DNA from 3 places in the Erwinia sp. AC075 genome. Region 3 is predicted to be linked to each of the others. Evidence: predicted binding sites of a transcription regulator. Region 3 holds the regulator's gene; each other region holds the start of a gene.
The links. The regulator LexA, encoded in region 3, represses DNA repair genes until DNA is damaged. The targets are predictions, from matches to a motif close to TNCTGTATGTACATACAGNA.
Positions count from the first base shown of each region.

Region 1 (7,416 bases), 2.9 Mb from region 3:
GCCGAATCTGTTTGTAGTCGGTGCGTCTGCCTTCCCGCAAAACCCGGGATATAACCCGACTGGCACCGTCGGCGCGTTGGCCTTCAAAGCCGCGCACGATATCCGCCAGTACTATCTGAAACGTCCAGGGGAGATGATTACCGCATGAAAAAGCGCACGCTTTTCGCACTGGCTGCGATCTCACTCGCGGTGCTCGGCGTTTCTGAAGCCTGGGCACAGCCGGAATACGATCAGATTGAACGTGGCCGCTATATCGCCACGCTGGGTGACTGTACCGCCTGCCATACCGTCGATCCGAAAAAACCGTTCGCCGGTGGCGTTGGCCTGAACACGCCTTTCGGTAAACTGGTTGGTGCCAACATTACTCCCGATCGTGAAACCGGTATCGGCAACTGGAGTTTTGATGACTTCCAGCGCGCCATGTCCGAAGGGATTGGCCACGGTGGCAAGCGGCTTTACGGCGCCATGCCGTTCACCGCCTATACCAAAGTCTCCCGCCAGGATAACGCTGACCTGTGGGCGTATTTGCAGAGCCTGCAACCCATCCATCAGGAAATTGAGTCCAACCAGCTGCCCTTTCCGTTTAACGTCCGTACCAGTCTGATTGTCTGGAACTGGATGAACTTCGATAATGGCGAATTCAAGCCGGATATGAGCAAATCGGCGGAATGGAACCGTGGCGCTTACCTGGTTGAAGGGTTAGGCCATTGCGGAACCTGCCATACGCCGAAAAACATCCTCGGCGGTGACAAGAACAGCGCGTTCCTGTCCGGCGCGGTGGTCGAAGGCTGGTGGGCACCGAATCTGACCAGCGATGAGCATGCCGGTTTAGGCAAATGGACGCAGGAAGATATCGTCAGCTATCTGCGTACCGGCGTAAACCGGTATGACATCGCGTCCGGGCCGATGGCGGATGCGGTGAAGAACTCGACGCAATACTGGCGCGACGAGGATCTGAAAGCGGTCGCCACCTACCTGAAAGCCTCGCCAAAACAGGGCGATGACAAGCCGGCAGCACTGGCCGCAGACGACAGTCGGATGAAAACCGGTGCAACGATTTATGAAGCAAAATGTTCTGCCTGCCATGCGCCTCAGGGCCAGGGCGGTAAGAATATCTTCCCTCAGCTGGCCAATAACCCGCTGGTGAATGCGCCGAACGCCACCTCGCTGATCCATGTGGTGGTTGCGGGCAGCCGTGGCGTGGATACGGATACCCGTCCAACCGCGCCAGCGATGCCTTCGTTTGCCGGCACCCTAAGCAATGAGGAAATGGCCGATGTCATTACCTACGTTCGCAACAGCTGGGGTAATGCCGCATCACCGGTCAGCGCTGGCGATGTGGAGGACCTGAAGGAAGAACTGCGTAAATAGCGTGCCCCGGATGCTTGCTGCAGGGTTAAAACCTGCACGGTAAACCGGCTAAGCCGATTGCAGGGTTCGCAATAAGAGCAGCGTGAGTGATTGCGCTGCTCTTTCATTTTTATTCCGCTTTGCTGACCGGAATATAGAGCTCGATATCCCATTCGCCGCTCTGCGAACCGTCGTTCAGGTAGTGATCAAAACAGGGCCCTTCCGCCATCACATACCCGCTGTCCGGCAGCCACTCATCAAAGAAGGCATACCAGGGTTTGGTGAAATCACCGTCGTTCACATGCACCAGATTCATCGCATAGGTTCCGGCGGGAATGATGCTGAGCCTGGCGCCCTCACTCCCTTCAGGCAGCTCGAAGTCGGTCGGCACGCCGATCACCGTTTCAATTTTCAGCTCTTCCGCTGGCACCGCCCGCGGATTACCGTGATACACGCCCATCCATGGGCCCATCACATTATGCTTGCTGGTCCAGGCCACCAGTTTGTCAAAGCCTTCGGGCGCGGTGACTTCCCACGGGCCCACAAGATGAAAACCGGCTGTTTTGCTCTCTTCACGCTCAACGATTTCAACATTCATCTTCTTGTTCCTCATTAGGATAACTGGTTAAACATACAGTCAGAAGTGTAGATGATCGAGCAAAAAAGCCGCTGAAATGTTGTTTTGCGAGCCAGCCAGCAAAAGACTTTAGTCGGGCCGGGTCAGGCTGAAATCCTGCCACTGCTGGGCGAGCGCCTCGCGCAGATAGTCGACAAACAGCCGCACGCGCGGAGGCTGTTGCTTGCCATTCAACCAGATCGCATGCAGTGGCGCGGCGGGAAGAGGATGGTCAGTGAGAACCTGCACCAGCTTGCCGGATTTGAGGTCGTCTGCCACATCCCAGACAGATTTCACCACGATCCCGGCACCGTGCAGTGCCAGGCCGTGTGCAGCCTCACCGGTATTGACGTGAAAACGGGCGTTGATCTGTACGCTGCGCTGAGATTCTCCGGCGCCAAAGGTCCACTCGGTGACCGGGTTATCGCCAGAGATAATGCAGCTGTGCGCGCTTAACTCCTCCAGTGACAGAGGCTCACCGGCCTGCTGCAGATACGCAGGAGACGCGCAGAGCACGCGCTGATTTGGCACCAGTTCCCGTGCGACCAGCCGGGAATCCGCCAGCGCGCCGTAGCGTATTGCCAAATCGTAGCCGCTGGCCGCCAGATCGATCACCCGGTCGCTCAGATGCAGATGCAATTTGACGCTCTGATGCTGTTGCATAAATCGGGTAACAATCGGCGACAGCCAGCGCTGGCCCATACTGTGCGAAGAGGTAATGCGCAAGGTGCCGCTGGCTTTGCCCTGCCTTGATGAGAGCGCACTCTCAATCGAGTCCAGCTCCTGCTGCAGCCGCAGAGCATGTTCGGTAAACACCAACCCTTCGTCGGTCAGCGAGACATGCCGCGTGGTGCGATGAAACAGACGCACGCCAAGCTGCTGCTCCATTTGCGTCAGCCTTTTGCTGACCACAGCCAGCGATAATCCCAGCTGTCGCCCGGCCGCAGAGAGTGAACCACAGGCGACGATGGCGTTGAATAAGGCGATGTCACGGATATCTTTCAGCATAGTGATTCTCAATGTAGCGGCAACAATCCCTTGCAAGTGTTGCATATTCCGTCAAGAAAGCGAGAGGCATAAGCTTGAGGAAAACCTGAGGAGAAGATGATGACTTTTAAACAACAGCAAGTATTAGTGGTCGGCGGCAGTTCCGGGATCGGTGAAGCCATCGCGGCGGCATTCGTGGCTGAAGGTGCCAGGGTGACCATTGCCTCACGCAGTCTGGATAAGCTGCAGGCAGCCGCAGCCCGACTGGGAGACGTCGAAGTTGCCGTGCTGGATACCGCCGACAATCAGCAGATTGAACAGTTCTTTGCTGCGCATCCGGCCTGGGATCATATTGCGATTTCAGCAGCACAGACGCCGGGCGGACCGGTGAAAAGTCTGCCGCTGGACAGCGCTTACAGCGCAATGGAAAGTAAGTTTTGGGGAGCCTACAGGGTTGCCCGGGCAGCCAAAATTGCCGAACGCGGCTCGCTGACCTTTGTGTCGGGATTTTTGAGCGTCCGTCCGGGCAAATCGGTGTTGCAGGGCGCCATCAACGCGGCGCTGGAATCATTAGGACGTGGTCTGGCGCTGGAGCTTTCGCCGGTGCGGGTAAATACCGTTTCCCCTGGCGTGATTGAGACGCCGCTGTGGGCTGGCATGGAGGACGTCGCCCGGGAGCAACTCTTTGCCACCCTGCGCGAATCGTTACCCGCCAAAACGCTGGGGCAGCCGGAAGATGTGGCGCGGGCGGTGCTGTTTCTGGCCGGAAATGCCTACACCACCGGTTCAACCGTGCTAGTGGATGGCGGTGGTGCCATCAAGCCTTAAGCAGCAGGCGGCCCATTGCGGGCCGCCTGTTTCACTTACAGCTTCTGTTTGATGTAGTCTTCGATGCGGGTAATGATGCCTGCTTCCTTCACTTCCTGCAGGGCAACCAGCGGATAAGACGCCAGCGTCTTGTCGCCATCAACCAGTTGAATCGATCCCACCTGCTCATGGGCTTTCAGTGGTGCTTCCAGATCTTTGCGATCGATAACGTATTTCGCTTTAATCTTTTTCACTTCATCACGCGGCAGGGCCAGATAAACATCTTTATCGCTGCCGACGGAGACCTGATGCGGATTGCCGTACCAGACGTTTTCATGACCAATTTCTTTGCCGGCATGGAACAGCTGCACGGTATCGAAATTGTTCTGGCCCCAGGTCAGCAGTTTACGCGCCTGCTCTTCACGCCCTTTGGTACTTTTTCCGCCCATGATCACCGCAATCAGACGACGCTGTCCGTCCACGCTGGAAGCAATGATATTAAAACCGGCGCTTTCGGTGTGACCGGTTTTCAGACCGTCGACGTGTAGGGTTTTATCCCATAACAAACCGTTACGATTCTGCTGGGTGATGCCGTTCCAGGTGAGGGATTTTTCGCCATACATCTGATAAAAATCGGGCTCGCCGGAAATAATCGCCCGGGAAAGCTTCGCCAAATCCCCGGCGGTCGTGAACTGACCCGGCGCATCCAGACCATGAACGGTTTCGAAATGGGTATTGGTCAGGCCCAGCTTGGTGACGTACTGGTTCATCTGATCAACAAAAGCTGACTGGCTGCCCGCGACATAATCGGCCAGCGCAACACAGGCATCGTTACCGGAGTCAATAATCACGCCACGGCTCAGATCGCGGACGGAAACTTTCTCGCCCGGCTTCAGGAACATCAACGACGATCCTTTAAACACGGGATTGCCCGCGCCCCATGCATCCTGCCCTATCGTTACCATGTCATCACGCGTGATGCGCCTGGCATCGATCGCACGGTCGACCACATATCCCGTCATCAGCTTGGTGAGGCTGGCTGGATTGCGACGCTCATCGGCGTTGCCCTGGGTTAACACCTGGCCGGTAGTGGCATCCATCAATACCCAGGAAGCGGCATCGACAGAAGGAGGCGTCATAGGAAAGGCCAACGGATTGTCATCGGCATGAGCCAGGGAGGCAAAAGCCAAAACCACACTAATACTTGCAAGCTGACGCTTCTTCAACGGAACACCCTCAATAATCTGCTGTGTAAAAAAACCAGCCTGTTTTACGGGATCCTGTGCATCATTGTATGAATAAATTGCAAGAAAATATTAATTTTCAGTCGATTAGATTGGTGATTAGTTGAGCGAAAGTTATCAACGGCACAACCAGCCATTAACAAAAGCCCAGGGATATTCTGATAAATTTTACTTTAGGAACAACAGACCTTGTTTCAGCTGACATGTCCTTTACGCTTGGCTTACGAAAATTTACACAAGTATGAGGATTTACTATGTCTGCCACACGAGGCTGGTCTACAGAACTTGAGGGGTTGCGAGGCATCGCGTCACTCTGGGTTCTGGTTGGTCATATCAGTTTACTGATTCATTGCCATATCACGCTGATCTCCTCACCTGGCATTGGTGTGGATCTCTTTATTCTTCTCTCTGGCTACCTGATGGCCAAAAACTATGTTGAGCGCCAACATAAAGAGCCGTGGCAGAGCGCCAGCACCATCAAGACCTTCTGGACGCGCCGTTTTTTCCGTATCGCCCCGCTCTACTATTTACTGCTGATTATCGCGCTGGTATACGGCCCGTGGTTTGGTGAGATGCGCGACACCATCGCCCACTTCTATTCCGGCACGGCAACCGAGTCATCGCGCTACTCGGATCAGTCGCTGGCAAATATCCTGACCCATTTCAGCTTCCTGTTCGGCCTGTTACCGGCTTACGGTTTTAATACCGTGCTGCCAGACTGGAGTATCGGACTGGAGATGCAGTTCTATCTGTTGTTCCCGTTCATCATGCTGGTGACCATGCGCTTTGGCTACGCCACCTCGCTGATTGGCTTTATGGTGCTGTGCTGCGTGGGCCGCTATGTGCTGGCGGATTACTATGAAGCGTTCGAGATGCCTTCAATGATCCTGATAAAGCTGAATATGTTCCTGTCCGGCATGCTGCTGGCTGAAGCCGTGCGCCGTAAAGCGCTGCTGTATGTTGCCTTTGCGCTGCTGGGTCCGGTTGCCAGTAAGGTGATTGGTCTGGAAGACATTCCGCTGCAGCTGGTGATGGAAGTGCTGATGATTGTCGGCATGGCCGCGATCCTCTGGCAATACGCCGAAGGCAGCCTGATGACCAAAGTCATTGCCCTGCCCCGCAAACTGTTGAACAACCGCGTCAGCACCTGGTTGGGCGATGTGTCCTTCTCGGTCTATCTGCTGCACCTGTTGATTGTGATCCCAGCCATTGCGCTGCTGCTGACCCACACCGGTCTGGGCGGTAAGAGCGACATGATGCGATTCGTCACGGTCTGTGCCATCTGCATCCCGATTACCTATGCGTTAGGATCGTTGCTCTATCGCTACGTTGAAAAGCCTGGGATTCTGATTGGGAAGAAGGTGCTGGGACAACGGCCTGTGGTGAGGGATGTAGCGGGTTAAAACTGCCTAACCAACATTCACAAGGAAGTGAATGCTTCATTAAAATAACATTATATATCATACATTTATAAAAAATTCACTTCCTCTTATCCTCGATATGTTTTTTTCCCTTTGCAGCAAAGACTTCAAGTCGCTAATGTGTGTGGCTTAAATCTGGAAATCATCAGAACTATCGGGGTCAATTTAAGGCCGATGTTTAAAAACAACAAGTTTAATGTTAGTGCCGGAAATGAACAATGAATTACAAAGAGATGAACTGCCTGTCAAACCGAAGCTCTGCTAGTTACATTTTCATTGCGAGTTTTATTGTATCATTATTATCCAGCATGATTGTGTATGGATTCGAACTTACGCATTTCACATTATCAATAGATGAAGAATTCAATGATAACATTCTACATACCATCAGTATGGGTAGATGGGGTCATGCTTTACTCAAAACGTTGATATTACCAGAACCCTTTGTTCCATTTTTCACAACCTTGATTTCATTGATAGCACTTTCTCTTTCTTCTGCAGTAATCGTAAAATCACTGAAGTTAGATTTTAAAACTGCACTATTTTTCTCAATACTCTATATCGCACTGCCACAATTTGCTTATCAGTTACAATTTACAAATCAGTCTGATACACTGGCTATATCAATTCTTACATCATCTTTAGTGGTTTATTTTACATTCAACTACAATAGTTTTATTTCATCAATAGCATTGCCAACTTTACTTTATGCATTTTCAATATCCATCTACCAATCAATAGTTTTAATGCCGGTAACACTCTATTTTTCTCATTTGGCAATTTCTTATATGAGAAATGATGTGTCGCCTGCCAATATGAAAAATACAGTAAAGCTTATTATTAACTCCGTCAGTGCCGTAGTACTTTATAGTATTATCACAAGAGTCGTTCAGAATTATTATGGAGTAAGCTCAGACTCATATTTTTTGAATTTAATCGGTTGGCTGCATGCCGACTTCAGTGATACGTTACATAGTACATTCCAGTTTAT
Region 1 is NZ_CEEDEU010000001.1:566,473-573,888, reverse strand. It holds gene AC0IXH_RS02610 (GMC family oxidoreductase) at 1-148, shown strand, start outside; gene AC0IXH_RS02605 (c-type cytochrome) at 145-1,371, shown strand; gene sbmC (DNA gyrase inhibitor SbmC) at 1,481-1,948, opposite strand; gene AC0IXH_RS02595 (LysR family transcriptional regulator) at 2,057-2,974, opposite strand; gene AC0IXH_RS02590 (SDR family oxidoreductase) at 3,071-3,781, shown strand; gene dacD (serine-type D-Ala-D-Ala carboxypeptidase DacD) at 3,817-4,986, opposite strand; gene AC0IXH_RS02580 (acyltransferase family protein) at 5,259-6,407, shown strand; gene AC0IXH_RS02575 (glucosyltransferase domain-containing protein) at 6,644-7,416, shown strand, end outside.
Region 1: the regulator LexA is predicted to act here: its motif matches at 1,970-1,989, upstream of sbmC (DNA gyrase inhibitor SbmC).

Region 2 (7,416 bases), 1.4 Mb from region 3:
GTAATCAACGTCAGTACCCCCTGAGAGAGTCCCATCAGGCTGGCCTGACGTTGCTGCGCAGCCATCCAGCGTGCTTCAGTCTCGTCAAGATTCTGGCGGAAGAGTTTAGCCGCTCCGTAAAGTGCCAGCTCTGCCTGAGCCTGTAGCCAGTCGGTCAGCTGACTGCGGTATTGACCGCGTAATGCGGTCAGAGCGATACCTGCCGGCCGGCCAGCGCGATAAAACAGCGGAGGAAGCAGTAGCAGCGTCAGTAACATCAGGCCGCCCAATATCACCGCCAGATGCCAGTCCAGCCAGCTCAAGCCAACGGTTACAGTAAGAATCACCACTAAAGCGCCAAACAATGGCGAGATGACGCGCAGATAAAGATGGTCAAGCGTATCAACATCAGCAACCAGTCTGTTCAGCAAGTCGCCTTTACGATAGCCACTTAATCCCGCAGGGGAGAGCGGTAGCAGTTTGCTAAAGGTAAACACCCGCAGATGCTGAAGGACTCTGAATGTGCCATCGTGGCTGACCAGTCGCTCGAAATAGCGTGCTGCAGTGCGGGTGATAGCTGCACCCCTGACGCCAGCCGCTGGCAGCATGTAGTTGAAGCTGTATAAGCCGGCAAAGCCGGCCACTGAGGAAGCGGCCAGAAACCAGCCGGAAAGCGTTAACAGACCGATGCTGGCCAGCAGGGTAATAATGGCCAGCACAATTCCCAAGGACAGGCGCCAGATATGACGGCGATAAAGGGCCAGAAACGGCATTAACGTTTTCATTCTACGGTCTCCTGACGTCTGGCAGCCAGTTCGGCAAAAGCACCGGGCGAGCGCATAAGTTCAGCGTGGTCACCTTGCTGCAGGATTTTGCCGTTGCGCATCAGCCAGATTTCATCCCAGCGCCCCAGTTGATCCAACTGGTGGGTGATCATTAAGGTGGTCTGACTGAAGGAGGCGGCCAGCAAGGCTTCATTAACCCGCTGTTCACTGCGACTGTCGAGGCTAGAACCGGGCTCATCAAGTAACAGGAAATGGCAGGACTTATACAGCGCCCTGGCCACTGCAACACGTTGCGCCTGACCGACTGACAGGGAAGAGGCCTGCTCACCGATTTCACTTTCCAGTCCATTCGGCAGCTGTGTAAGGAACTCTTTTACGCCGGCCTGCTGGCAAACGTTGTCAAGCTTGATCGGGTCAACCCGGCCGGCCAGCACAATATTCTGCCGCAACGTTGCAGCAGGGAGGTGAGGGTTCTGTCCAACCCAGGCAAGTTGCTTTTGCCAGAACTCAGGCGAGATTTCCCGCAGTTCAGTCCCATTGACCCGCAGCGAGCCCTGGTAGGGCAGAAAACCCAGCAGCACGTTAAGCAGCGAGGTCTTACCCGCACCGCTTTGCCCGACCAGCGCCACGCGCATGCCAGGAAGCAAGGTGAAATTCAACGGTCCAGCCAGTACCTTGCCATCCGGGGAAAGGATCTGCAGTTCCTGTGCCTCGAAAGTCAGGCCATCCTGCGTATCAATCACCTTTTCGCCTTGTGAGGAGGTCAGGGTTTCGCTCTGATTCAGGAAGGTTTCCAGTGCATCAGCGCCGCCGACGGCTTGCGCTTTGGCATGATAAAACGCGCCGAGATCGCGGAGTGGCTGGAAGAACTCCGGCGCGAGGATCAACGCAAGGAATCCGGCAAACAGCGTAACGCCGGAGCCATAATGGCCAAAATTGAGTTCGCCGAGGTAAGAGAAGCCGAAATAGACCGCCACAACGGCGATCGACAGTGAAGCGAAGAACTCAAGCACGGCGGAGGAGAGGAAAGCCAGGCGCAGGACTTCCATGGTTCGTTGACGGAAATCTTCCGAAGACTGGCGAATGCTCTCGGTTTCCGCTTCTGCACGATGGAACAGGCGTAAGGTTTCAAGCCCACGTAGACGATCGAGGAAGTGGCCACTGAGCCTGGCCAGCGCTTGAAAGTTACGGCGATTGGCATCCGCCGCACCCATACCGACCAGCGCCATAAACAGCGGTATCAGCGGCGCGGTACACAGCAAAATGAGCGCAGCGGCCCAGTTTACAGGGAACAGGGCAATCAGAATAAAGCAGGGGATAAAAACGGACAGCAGCATTTGCGGCAGATAGCGGGAATAGTAATCCTGCATATCTTCGATTTGTTCCAGCAGCAGCGTGGCCCAACTGCCCGCAGGTTTACCCTGAATCCAGGCCGGCCCCAATGCGCTGAGCTGATTGAGGACCGTACGTCGGAGCGTGGTTCGGATAGCTCTGCCGCATTCGAATCCCACTTTTTCGCGTAACCAGGCTAACACACCGCGCAGAACGAAACAGCCGAACAGCAGCACGAACGGGGTGACTAAGGCTTCTCGTGGCGTGTGATCAACAATCAACGCCTGCAGCAGTGAGGCCAGCAGCCACGCCTGACAGACAATCAGCAGGGCGCTTAACATGCCAAGCATCAGAGAGAGCCGTAACCAGCGCTTACCCAGCCCGGTCTGGCTTTTTAACCAACGGAGTAACTGTTGCTGCCGTGTTTTGTTCATGCTTTTCCAGCTGAGCGTTAGACGAAAGAGGAGAAAACATCCCTGCTAAAAACAGGGGGATTGGCTGGCAATGTTACAATGCGGAATGCAAAAAGGCGACCAGTTGAGGTCGCCTTTGGCAAGATTGATGCAGAGTGTTAACAACTCACTGAGAGTTTTTAACTAATCCATCGAGGAAGCGTTCTGCATCTAACGCCGCCATACAACCGGTACCGGCTGAAGTGATCGCCTGACGGTAGATATGATCCATCACATCACCCGCGGCGAACACGCCTGGAATGCTGGTCTGAGTCGCATTGCCCTGCAGACCCGACTGGACTTTGATGTACCCATTTTCCAGCTCAAGCTGATCTTTGAAGATGCCGGTGTTCGGGCTATGCCCGATGGCGACAAACAGACCGGCTACATTCAGCTCTTCGGTCTGCTGATCGTCCAGCGCAGAGCGCAGGCGCAGCGAGCTGACACCCATTTGATCGCCGATCACTTCATCCAGCGTCTGGTTAGTATGCAGCACGATATTGCCGTTGCGCACTTTTTCCATCAGACGGTCGATAAGGATTTTTTCCGCGCGGAAGCTGTCGCGGCGGTGAATCAAATGCACTTCTGCGGCGATGTTAGCCAGATAAAGCGCTTCTTCAACGGCGGTATTCCCCCCGCCGATCACCGCAACTTTCTGGTTACGGTAGAAGAAACCATCGCAGGTTGCACAGGCTGAAACGCCGCGTCCTTTGAACGCTTCTTCAGACGGCAGGCCCAGATAGCGGGCAGAAGCACCGGTAGCGATGATCAATGCATCAGCAGTATATTCCGCGCTGTCGCCGGTTAATCTGAACGGGCGCGTCTGCAGATCGACCGTATGAATGTGGTCGAAAATGATCTCGGTGTTGAATTTCTCCGCATGCTCCTGCATACGTTCCATCAACGCCGGACCGGTCAGATCGTTCGGGTCACCCGGCCAGTTTTCAACTTCGGTGGTGGTGGTCAACTGACCGCCTTTTTCCAGGCCGGTGATTAAAACCGGATTCAAATTGGCGCGCGCTGCGTAAACGGCAGCGGTATAACCAGCCGGGCCTGAGCCCAGGATAAGTAATTTACTGTGTTTGGCCGTGCTCATGAGACCCTCATTATTTGTCTGGCAAACATTTTTCGATTGTAGGGAATTTAACGCGGCAACAAAAGCATTCTGCAATTTTGTTAACGATGACTGCGAAAGGTTTGACCAATGGACCCTTTCACCTTGCGGAAGAGTTGTGCGCTATTTTGGGGCAAACGCTGACACCTGACAGTGCAATGCCCTGAAAATATCCATTTAAAAACAGTCACGCAGCGATACTTCTGGCATGTTGTACTGGTTTTAGTTGTTTTGCTTTGACAATCGGCTGCGCTTTTGCGAAAACAGTGTAGGAAGCAGAGGGGATTTAGGTTGGCAAAACAGATTTTCATTCCATGTTTTGGCACGCTAGCCGAATAAACTCAGTCTGTCATTGGTCATGACGCATGGTGTGGACAGACAACATGCGTCATACGGATGGGCGTTTTGCAAGAAGCGCAGCAGGCTCCTGACTTCACTTAGAACAACCCTGCACATCGAATGCGCCAGGGTATGGCAAGTAAAGGGAAGGCATTAAGAGAGACAATAATAATGGTAGACAATAAAAAACGACCTGGTAAAGATCTCGACAGGATCGACCGCAACATCCTTAACGAACTGCAAAAGAATGGTCGAATTTCTAACGTCGATCTTTCCAAGAGTGTGGGTTTATCTCCTACACCCTGCCTTGAACGTGTCCGTCGCCTCGAGCGCCAGGGATTCATCCTGGGTTATACCGCGCAGCTGAATCCACACTATCTGGACGCGTCACTGCTGGTATTCGTTGAGATTACTCTGAATCGTGGTGCACCGGATGTGTTTGAGCAATTTAACGCCGCCGTACAAAAACTTGAGGAAACTCAAGAGTGTCATCTTGTTTCAGGCGATTTTGACTATCTGCTGAAAACCCGTGTTCCTGATATGTCGGCTTACCGTAAATTACTGGGCGAGACCCTGCTACGTCTGCCGGGCGTGAACGATACGCGGACCTATGTCGTCATGGAAGAAGTGAAACAAAGTAACCGCTTAGTCATTAAAACGCGGTAACACAGGGCAGGTGCAAAACCTGATAGTTTTCGGTACACTCCTGTGAATTCATACAGGTTCAGCGTCGGGCTCGCCCGGCGCTGTTGCCTCCATAGTTTACAGGCCCCTGGAGAGTACTCTTGAGCCAGGAATACACAGAAGATAAAGAAGTATCCTTACAACCGCTTAGCAGTGGGCGTCGTCTGCTCGAAGCGTTGTTGATTGTTGTGGCTCTTTTTGCCGTTTATCTGATGGCAGCGTTGGTGAGCTTCAATCCTTCCGATCCCAGCTGGTCCCAGACCGCCTGGCATGAACCTATCCACAATGTGGGCGGCGGCATTGGCGCCTGGCTTGCGGATACCCTGTTCTTCATTTTTGGTGTGATGGCCTATGCCATTCCTCCGGTCATTTTAGGCCTTTGCTGGATCACTTTCCGTCAGCGCCACTCTCAGGAATTCATTGATTACTTCGCAGTCGCCCTGCGCCTGATTGGCGTGCTGGCTCTGGTGATCACTTCATGCGGCCTTGCGGCGCTGAATGCCGATGATATTTGGTACTTCGCTTCGGGTGGCGTGATTGGCAGCCTGCTGAGTAATGCCATGGCGCCATGGTTCAGCAGCGCCGGTGGCACCTTGACGCTGCTGTGCATCTGGGCTGCGGGATTAACGCTCTATACCGGCTGGTCATGGCTCACTATCGCTGAGAAAATCGGTGGTGTCGTGATGGGCGTGCTGACTTTTGCCAGTAATCGTTCGCGTAACGATGAGCGCTGGCATGATGATGAGTATGAAGACGAGCAGGGCGAAGCGGCTCCGGCCGCACCTGTTCTGAAGCAAAGCGCCCGCAGCGAAGAAGATGATGTGCTGCTGTCTGCGCCGAAGAAAATACTGCAGGACGATGAGCATGAAGCAGAGGACAACGATCCGCTTCTGAGCAAATCGGCTGTGGCTGCAACTGCTGCACCATTGGCTGCGGCTCCGCAAGCTGAAGAGGCTCCTGCTGCCCCGGTTTCTCCGGTCGCCAGCGTTCAGCCTGCGCATGTTCCCGCTGAGCCTGCTTATGCTCCCGCTCAGGCGGCGACTCCCGTGACTGCCCAGCCTGTTGCGGCTGCGCCAGTAGCACAAACGCCTGAACTTTACCGCTTTGAAATGCCGGCTGAGACCACACCTGCACCTTCAGTGCAGGTGGATGACGAAGATGAAGGGCCACGGATGGGGAACTGGCGAGACAGTTCTTCGCCATTCGACTTCTCTGCTCCGCAGTCCACTCAGCCAACCGATATGGCTGCTGGCACTCAGGGTGTCGTGGCTGCGGCTAAAGTCGCGGCAGCGTCCGCGCCGTTTATGCCGGGATTCAGTGCGACCAGTGAGGCGCCGGTTAACCCTCAGGTTAAGCAAGGCATCGGCCCGGCATTGCCGCGTCCTAACCCGGTTAAATTGCCAACGCGTCGTGAACTGGCTTCTTATGGCATCAAATTGCCTTCTCAGCGTATGGCTGAAGAGAAGGCGAAAGAAGAGCAGGAACTGATGGGATCCACCTCCGCCACTCTGCCCGCTGCGGATGAAGATGCGATGGAGCTGGAAGAGGCCCATCTGCGCGAGGCCTTTATGGCTCAGCAGCAGACGCGCTATGGCGAAGAGTTCGCTGAAGATGATGAAGCCGCTCTGCAACAGGCTGCATTGGCTCGTCAGTTTGCTGAACAACAGCAGCAACGGTATGGCGAGGAGGAGCAGCAGCAGGCTCCGTCCTTCAAACTGGATACCGCTGGAGCGTTCGATTTCTCTCCAATGGATGATTTGGTGGATGACGGCCCAAGCGAGCCGCTGTTTACCTTGCCAGCAGAGACCGATAAGGCCGCAGAGCAGTGGCAACAGCACAGTTCTACGCCTGAACATGCGCCAGCACAGCAACCCGTCACGCCATCATGGCAGACGCCTCCGGCTCAGCCGGTCGCGCAGCAGCCACCGGCTCCGGTTACTCCGTCATGGCAGACGCCTCCGGCTCAACCGGTAGCACAGCAGCCACAGGCTCCGGTTGCCCCATCATGGCAGGCTCCTCCGGCTCAACCGGTAGCACGGCAGCCACAGGCACCGGTTGCCCCATCATGGCAGGCTCCTCAGGAAGCAGCGCCTGAGCCAGAACCGGCGAAACCGGCTGAAGATAGCTTGTTCCACCCGTTCCTCGTGCGTCATGAGCAACGTCTGGAACGCCCAACCACCCCGTTGCCTTCGCTGGATTTGTTGACCGAACCGCCGATTGAAGCTGAACCAGTCGATATGTTTGCCCTGGAGCAAATGGCCCGACTGGTTGAGGCCCGTCTGGCTGATTACCGCGTGAAAGCCGAAGTGGTTGGCATCTCACCAGGTCCGGTCATTACGCGTTTCGAACTGGATTTAGCACCGGGCGTGAAAGCAGCCCGTATTTCTAACCTGTCTCGTGACCTTGCCCGCTCGCTTTCAGCCGTTGCTGTTCGCGTGGTGGAAGTGATCCCTGGCAAGCCGTATGTTGGTCTGGAGCTGCCTAATAAGCATCGCCAGACGGTCTATATGCGTGAAGTGTTGGAGTGCGCTAAATTCCGCGATAACCCCTCACCGCTTGCCGTGGTATTGGGCAAAGATATTTCGGGGCAGCCGGTGATCGCGGATTTGGCCAAGATGCCTCACCTGCTGGTGGCCGGTACCACCGGTTCTGGTAAGTCGGTCGGCGTTAACGCCATGATTATCAGCATGCTTTATAAAGCCTCGCCGGAAGACGTGCGCTTTATCATGAT
Region 2 is NZ_CEEDEU010000001.1:2,045,172-2,052,587, reverse strand. It holds gene cydC (heme ABC transporter ATP-binding protein/permease CydC) at 1-764, opposite strand, end outside; gene cydD (heme ABC transporter permease/ATP-binding protein CydD) at 761-2,530, opposite strand; gene trxB (thioredoxin-disulfide reductase) at 2,676-3,644, opposite strand; gene lrp (leucine-responsive transcriptional regulator Lrp) at 4,173-4,667, shown strand; gene AC0IXH_RS09585 (DNA translocase FtsK 4TM domain-containing protein) at 4,787-7,416, shown strand, end outside.
Region 2: the regulator LexA is predicted to act here: its motif matches at 4,706-4,725, upstream of AC0IXH_RS09585 (DNA translocase FtsK 4TM domain-containing protein).

Region 3 (7,416 bases):
TGAAGCCTTGTGCCAGCAACGCAACGTCAGACTGACGCCTCAGCGTATGGAAGTATTGCGGCTGATGAGCCAGCACCATGGGGCGATCAGCGCCTATGACCTGCTGGATCTGCTGCGGGCAAGTGAGCCTCAGGCGAAGCCGCCAACGGTTTATCGCGCGCTGGATTTTCTGCTTGAACAGGGATTTGTGCACCGCGTTGAGTCCACCAACAGCTACGTAGTCTGCCATCATTTTGAACAGCCTTCTCACACTTCTGCGATGCTGATCTGCGATCGCTGCGGGTCAGTTGCAGAGCAACAGGCTGAAGGGGTGGAAAACATTTTGAAAATGCTGGCCCTGACCTCGGGATTCGCACTGGCTAATAGTGTTATCGAAGCTCATGGGTTGTGCCGGGGTTGTGTCGAAGTGGAAGCCTGCACGCATCAGGATGCATGCCAGCACGATCATACTGTCGCCAGCAAGAAGCGTGGCAAGTAGAGCGTCATCGCAGGGTAATTTCTTAGGTTAAAGAAGGGATAGTGCTGGGGGATTAAGTGGCACTGTCCTTGTGCCGGGGTAGGAGCATCGTCCTGAAACTAAATCTTGTCAGAGATTTTGCTGCAAATCAGAAACGGTGGTTATTGTGGGTTTCCCACTCACCGAGTTCCTTCTCTGCTTGCTCTTTGCCATATCCGTAGCGTTCCTGAATCTTGCCTACAAGCTGATCGCGTTTACCTTCGACGACGGTCAGATCGTCATCAGTCAGCTTGCCCCATTTTTCTTTAAATTTACCTTTCAACTGTTTCCAGTTACCGCTGGCTTCGTCTTTGTTCATCTTATAACTCCTCAACCTTAGGTTCACAGCTTTAGGGATTTCGTCTTTGCAGACCACACAGCAGCAACATAAAACGCTGCTTAACTGCTTAACGTACAGATAATTGTAGTAGATGATGGCGAGTTTGCCCGTAATGGCGAAAGATAAAGCCACATTTTTAGCTAAAAGTGACAACGAAAAGTGAAAAAAGGCAGGGAGATCAGCAGATAACGAAGCGGCAGGTGGGTGTAACGAATTATTTCAGCCCGCAAACCAGCTGTTGTTGCGCCAGTGCCTGCGCCAGATGAGCCACAACGTCAACCCACGCAGCAGCAGGAACACGGTAACGGCCAGCCACAGACCATGGTTGCCTAACGACGGCACGGTGAACAGCGTCGCGCCGTAGCCCAGTGCCGCAATCAGCATGCCGTTGCGCATTTCACTGGCGCGCGTGGCACCAATAAACATGCCATCCAGCAGATAACACCAGACACCGCAGACCGGCAGGACAATCTGCCAGAACAGATAGGTGTCAGCCTGCTGCTGCAGTTCGGGGATTGAGGTCAGTAAGGCAACAATATGCGTGCCGGCAAGGCCATAGAGAATTGAAAAGGCCAGTGCCACCAGTCCTGCCTGGCGACAGGCCGCGTGCCAAATCAGCAGCAACCTTTTTGCGTCCTTTGCCCCATAAGCTTCGCCGGAGCAGGCTTCTACCGCATAGGCAAAGCCGTCCAGCGCGTAAGCGGTAAAGGTCAGGAACATCAACAATACGGCGTTGACGGCGACGACCTCACTGCCCAGCCGCGCACCCAATATCGTCAAGGAAACAAAGCACAGTTGCAGCAGTAAAGATCGCAACATAATGTCCCGATTCAGCCGCAGCAGCCGGCCGAAATTGCCCTGCCAGGCGGTTTTCAGCATCGGCAGCGAAATGCCCCGCAGCTTCAGCACCCGCCAGACCATAACCAGCCCAATCGCCAGCGTGACGTATTCTGCAATCGCCGTGGCCGCCGCCGCACCCTGCACGCCCCAGCCCAGCCCCATCACGAACCACAGATCCAGCACGATGTTGACCAGGTTTCCGACAACCAGCAGGATCACCGGCGCACGGGCATACTGTACGCCCAGCAGCCAGCCCAGTAATACCAGGTTGGCCAGCGTCGCAGGTGCACTTAACCAGCGGATATTCATAAACAGGGCGGCCTGATGCAGCACGGCAGGATCGCCACCCACGACAGAGAGCGCCAGGTGGTTAAGCGGGGATTTCAGCAGAATAAACAGCAGGCCAGCCGCCAGGGCAATCAGTAGCGGCTGCATCAGTGCGCGGGCCAGCGCCGGTTTATCACCCGCACCAAAGGCCTGCGCGGTTAATCCGGTGGTGCTCATCCGCAGGAACAGCAGCAGCATAAACAGGAAGCTGGTCGCGGTAGTGCCCACGGCAACGCCGCCGAGGCAGGAAGGACTGTCAAGGTGACCAATGACCGCGGTATCCACCAGGCCCAGTAAGGGCACGGAGATATTCGACAGGATCATTGGCAGCGCCAGCCGCCAGAGTTGGTTATCTGAGGGAGAAAATAATCGCATGGTCATCCACTGTGCGACTGGCTTAAAAGCATCACGGAAGCTGAATATGCCAGTCAATAAGGCATACAGCTTACCAAAAGAGAAACGCGCCGCAAAAGCAGCGCGTTAAGGTCAGGCGTTTACAGCCAGTTGCCGTTGCGGATTACGCCGACGGCCAGACCTTCAATCGACAGGGTCTGCAAGCGCAGATCGACCACGATCGGTTGGAATTCGCCGTTTTCAGGCAGCAGATGCACGATATTGCCCTGCTTCTTGAGGCGCTTTACCGTCACCTCGTCGTCAATGCGCGCAACCACGACCTGGCCGTTACGCACATCCTGAGTCTTATGCACAGCCAACAGATCGCCGTCCATAATCCCGATATCTTTCATCGACATGCCGCTAACACGCAGCAGGAAGTCGGCGCCCGGCTTGAACAGTTCAGGATCCACCTTGTAGTGGCCTTCAATGTGCTCTTCCGCCAGCAAAGGTTCACCTGCGGCGACACGGCCAATCAGCGGCAACCCTTCCTCTTCTTCCATCATCAGACGGATACCGCGAGACGCGCCGGAAACAATCTCGATCACGCCTTTACGTGCCAGCGCTTTGAGATGCTCTTCAGCCGCATTCGGGGAACGGAAACCGAGCTGTGCAGCGATTTCTGCCCGCGTCGGTGGCATGCCGGTCTGGTTAATGTGGTCGCGTATCAGGTCATAAACCTGCTGCTGCCTTGCAGTTAGTGCTTTCATCCCGCCCCCTGGTTGTTTATACAGTCAGCTGTGAGTATATACAGGTATTTGTGCGTTGAAAACCTAAAGATGTGGAAAAAACAGCAGTTTGTCAGATTATGGAAAGCGCGCCGCAATCAGGGAATTAGCAGCATTACCCAGACGAAAACAGCGAGTAGTATCGTCAGCAACACGGCAGCGGAGCCCATATCTTTGGCGCGACCCGATAAAGGATGCATCTCGCTGCCAATGCGGTCGACCACCGCTTCCAGCGCGCTGTTAAGGATTTCAACAATGATCACCAACATCACGGACCCTATCAGCAACACCCGCGTGACGGCGTCCACATCCAGCCAGCACGCCACAATCACCGCGACAATGCCGGCCACCGCTTCCTGGCGAAAAGCCGCTTCGTTTTGCCAGGCGGCGCGTATTCCTTTCCAGGAATAACCGGCGGCATTAATGATACGAGTCAATCCGGTGACGTTATTTGCCATAATCAGGGAACCCTTTGAGATGTTTAACGTCAATGTCTGGGTGGCGCACATTTTGCAACACCACAGATCTCACTGGCGCTTTCTGGTATGCTTGCGGCGCTTTGCTAACAAGAGGCTTCATGGTATCTATGTCAGGTTGGCGTAACTTATATTATAACTTATTGAATTTACCAGTAAAATTCCTGGTAAAAAGTAAAGCGATTCCCGCCGAGCCGGTTTCCGAGCTGGCGCTGGATACATCGCGCCCTATTATGTATGTGCTGCCTTATGATTCAAAGGCCGATCTGCTGGCGTTGCGTGAGCAATGCCGTAAACAGGATCTGCCCGATCCTTTAGATCCGCTGGAAATCGACGGTACGGTTTTGCCACGTCATGTGTTTATCCATGACGGCCCACGCGTATTCCCCTATTTCGTGCCTAACGTTGAATCGGTAAAACTGTTCCACGAATACCTCGATTTGCACCGCAGCAACCCGCTGCTGGACGTGCAGATGGTGCCGGTATCCGTGATGTTTGGCCGTGCACCAGGCCGTGAAGTGCAGGGCGACGATCAGCCTCATCTGCGCGTGTTGAATGGCATTCAAAAATTCTTTGCCGTGCTGTGGTTAGGCCGCGACAGCTTTGTCCGCTTCTCACCGATGGTTTCCCTGCGCCGTATGGCAACGGAACACGGCACCGACAAAATCATTGCGCAGAAGCTGGCGCGCGTGGCACGCATGCACTTTGCCCGTCAACGCCTGGCGGCCATTGGCCCGCGTTTGCCGGTGCGTCAGGACCTGTTCAATAAACTGCTGCAGTCCAAAGCCATCGCTAAAGCGGTGGAAGACGAAGCGCGCAGCAAGAAAATCTCCCATGAAAAAGCCCAGCAGAACGCCGTTGAGCTGATGGAAGAGATCGCCGCCGACTTCTCTTATGAAGCCATCCGTCTGACGGACCGCATCATGGGCTGGACGTGGAGCAAGCTGTATCAGGGCATCAACGTCAACGGCGGCGAGCGCGTGCGTCAGCTGGCGCAAGACGGCCACGAGATCGTCTACGTGCCCTGCCACCGTAGTCATATGGACTACCTGCTGCTCTCTTATGTGCTGTATCACCAGGGTCTGGTGCCACCGCACATTGCCGCCGGTATCAACCTGAACTTCTGGCCAGCGGGCCCGATTTTCCGCCGTCTGGGCGCATTCTTTATCCGCCGTACCTTCAAGGGTAACAAGCTCTACTCAACGGTATTCCGAGAATATCTTGGCGAGCTGTTCACCCGTGGTTACTCGGTAGAATACTTTGTCGAAGGCGGTCGTTCCCGTACTGGTCGTCTGCTTGACCCGAAAACCGGCACGCTGTCGATGACTATTCAGGCGATGCTGCGCGGCGGTAACCGCCCTATCACACTGGTTCCGATCTATATCGGTTATGAGCACGTGATGGAAGTGGGAACCTACGCCAAAGAGTTACGTGGTGCGACGAAAGAGAAAGAAGGGTTTATGCAGATGGTGCGCGGACTGCGCAAGCTGCGTAACCTCGGCCAGGGGTATGTGAACTTCGGGGAGCCGCTGCCGCTGGTGACCTACCTGAACAAGCATGTGCCGGAGTGGCGTGATGCCATCGACCCCATTGAAGCCCAGCGTCCAGCCTGGCTGACGCCTGCGGTGAATGACATCGCGCAGCGCGTGATGGTGCGTATCAACAACGCCGGTGCGGCCAATGCCATGAACCTGTGCGTTACCGCCCTGCTCGCATCGCGCCAGCGCTCGCTGACCCGTGAACAGTTGACCGAGCAGTTGGCGTGCTACGTTCAGTTGCTGCGTAACGTGCCGTATTCGCCGGACTCGACCGTGCCGGATATGACGCCAGAAGCGCTGCTGAACCATGCGTTAAGCATGAACAAGTTCGATATTGAGCAGGATAACATCGGCGAAATCATCGTACTGCCGCGCGAGCAGGCCGTGCTGATGACCTACTATCGCAACAACGTTCACCATATGCTGGTGATGCCGTCGCTGATCGCGGTGATCCTGTCGCATTACCGCGAACTGAGCCGGGCCGAACTGCTGCGTCAGATCAGCGTGATTTACCCGATGCTGAAGAGCGAGCTGTTCCTGCACTGGAATAAAGAAGATCTGCCTGCCGTGCTGGATTCGCTGGTGAGCGAGATGGCGCGTCAGGGCCTGCTGACGGCCGATGACCAGACGCTGCGTCTGAGCCCGGCACGCTTCCCAACGCTGCAACTGCTGGCGGCGGGTGTGCGTGAAACGCTGCAGCGTTATGCCATCACCTTCTCTATCCTCAGCGCGAATCCGTCGATCAACCGCGGTACGCTGGAAAAAGAGAGCCGGACCATGGCTCAGCGCCTGTCGGTACTGCACGGTATCAACTCGCCGGAGTTCTTCGACAAAGCGGTGTTCTCTTCACTGGTGCTGACCCTGCGTGATGAAGGCTATATCAGTGATACCGGCGATGCGCAGGTAGAACAGACGCACAGGGTCTATCAGATGCTGGCTGACCTGATCACTCAGGAAGTGCGAATGACGATTGAAAGTGCGGGACCGCACGAGTAAGCGTCAGGGCATAAAAAAAGGGTCGATGAGCAATCATCGACCCTCTTTTATTGGCATCACTCAGAGCCAGCCAGAGAATGGCGCCGTGCTGAGGGCAATCCCCAGGAACAACACCAAACCAACGTAGTTGTTGTTCAGGAAAGCCTGGAAACAGGGATCGCGTTCGCGGGCTGAGATCAGCTTCTGCTGATGCACGAACAGCGCGCCAGCCACCAGAATGGACCAGTAGAATGCGCCGCCCAGCTGCATCCGCCAGCCAATCACCGCCATCAGTACCAGCGTCGCCAGCTGCAACAAACCCACGATCAGCTTATCGAAACGACCAAACAGAATGGCGGTGGATTTGACGCCAATCTTCAGGTCATCATCGCGATCGACCATCGCATACAGCGTGTCATAAGCCACCGTCCAGCAGATATTCGCGGCGAACAGCAGCCAGCAGGTCAGCGGCACGGTTTCACTGACCGCCGCCCAACCCATCGGGATAGCCCAGCCAAACGCCGCGCCCAGCACCACCTGCGGCAGATGGGTGTAGCGCTTCATAAAGGGATAGACCCACGCCAGCGCCAGCCCACCAAACGACAGCCAGATGGTCATCGCGTTCATGGTCAGAACCAGACAGAACGACACCAGCACCAGTCCGGCAAACAGCAGCTTGGCCTCTTTTGAGGTTACCGCGCCGCTCGGCAATGGCCGCGACTGGGTGCGCTTTACATGACCATCAATCTTACGGTCAGCAAAGTCGTTGACCACGCAGCCTGCGGCACGCATGAAAAAGACCCCCAGCACAAAGACGATCAGGATATTCAGCGGCGGGATCTGCATTCCCGCCAGCCACAGCGCCCAGAAGGTCGGCCACATCAGCAGCAGCGAACCAATCGGCTTATCAATACGCATCAGGCGGCTGTAGGCCCGGAATTTACTCATTGGCAGACTTCTCTCCACGTTACTCATCTCCGGTACCGGTTAGCGAGGCATACAGCGGCGCCGGCGGTAAAAATAGCTCGGTCAGCAATAACGGCTTGCCGGAAAGGCGCAGCAAAGAGCGACGTCCCCACAGCTCGCCACTCTTGCCCGGCTCGATAAAATCCCGCGTCAGCGTGGAAGAGGCAAACAGGTAACGGCCCAGCGGGCGCGTGCCAAGCTGCTGCAACATCTGCTCAGGCCCGTTCAGGGTGGATTCCGGTACGATGGTCCGCCCGGCAAGCCAGGGTTCGCCATCGCCGCACAGCAGAATTTCACGCAGCCAGTAGCGGGACTCATGCGGCAGCAACGCCACGTC
Region 3 is NZ_CEEDEU010000001.1:3,416,603-3,424,018, forward strand. It holds gene zur (zinc uptake transcriptional repressor Zur) at 1-478, shown strand, start outside; gene AC0IXH_RS16110 (CsbD family protein) at 606-815, opposite strand; gene dinF (MATE family efflux transporter DinF) at 1,056-2,378, opposite strand; gene lexA (transcriptional repressor LexA) at 2,498-3,106, opposite strand; gene AC0IXH_RS16125 (diacylglycerol kinase) at 3,223-3,582, opposite strand; gene plsB (glycerol-3-phosphate 1-O-acyltransferase PlsB) at 3,711-6,134, shown strand; gene ubiA (4-hydroxybenzoate octaprenyltransferase) at 6,195-7,079, opposite strand; gene ubiC (chorismate lyase) at 7,081-7,416, opposite strand, start outside.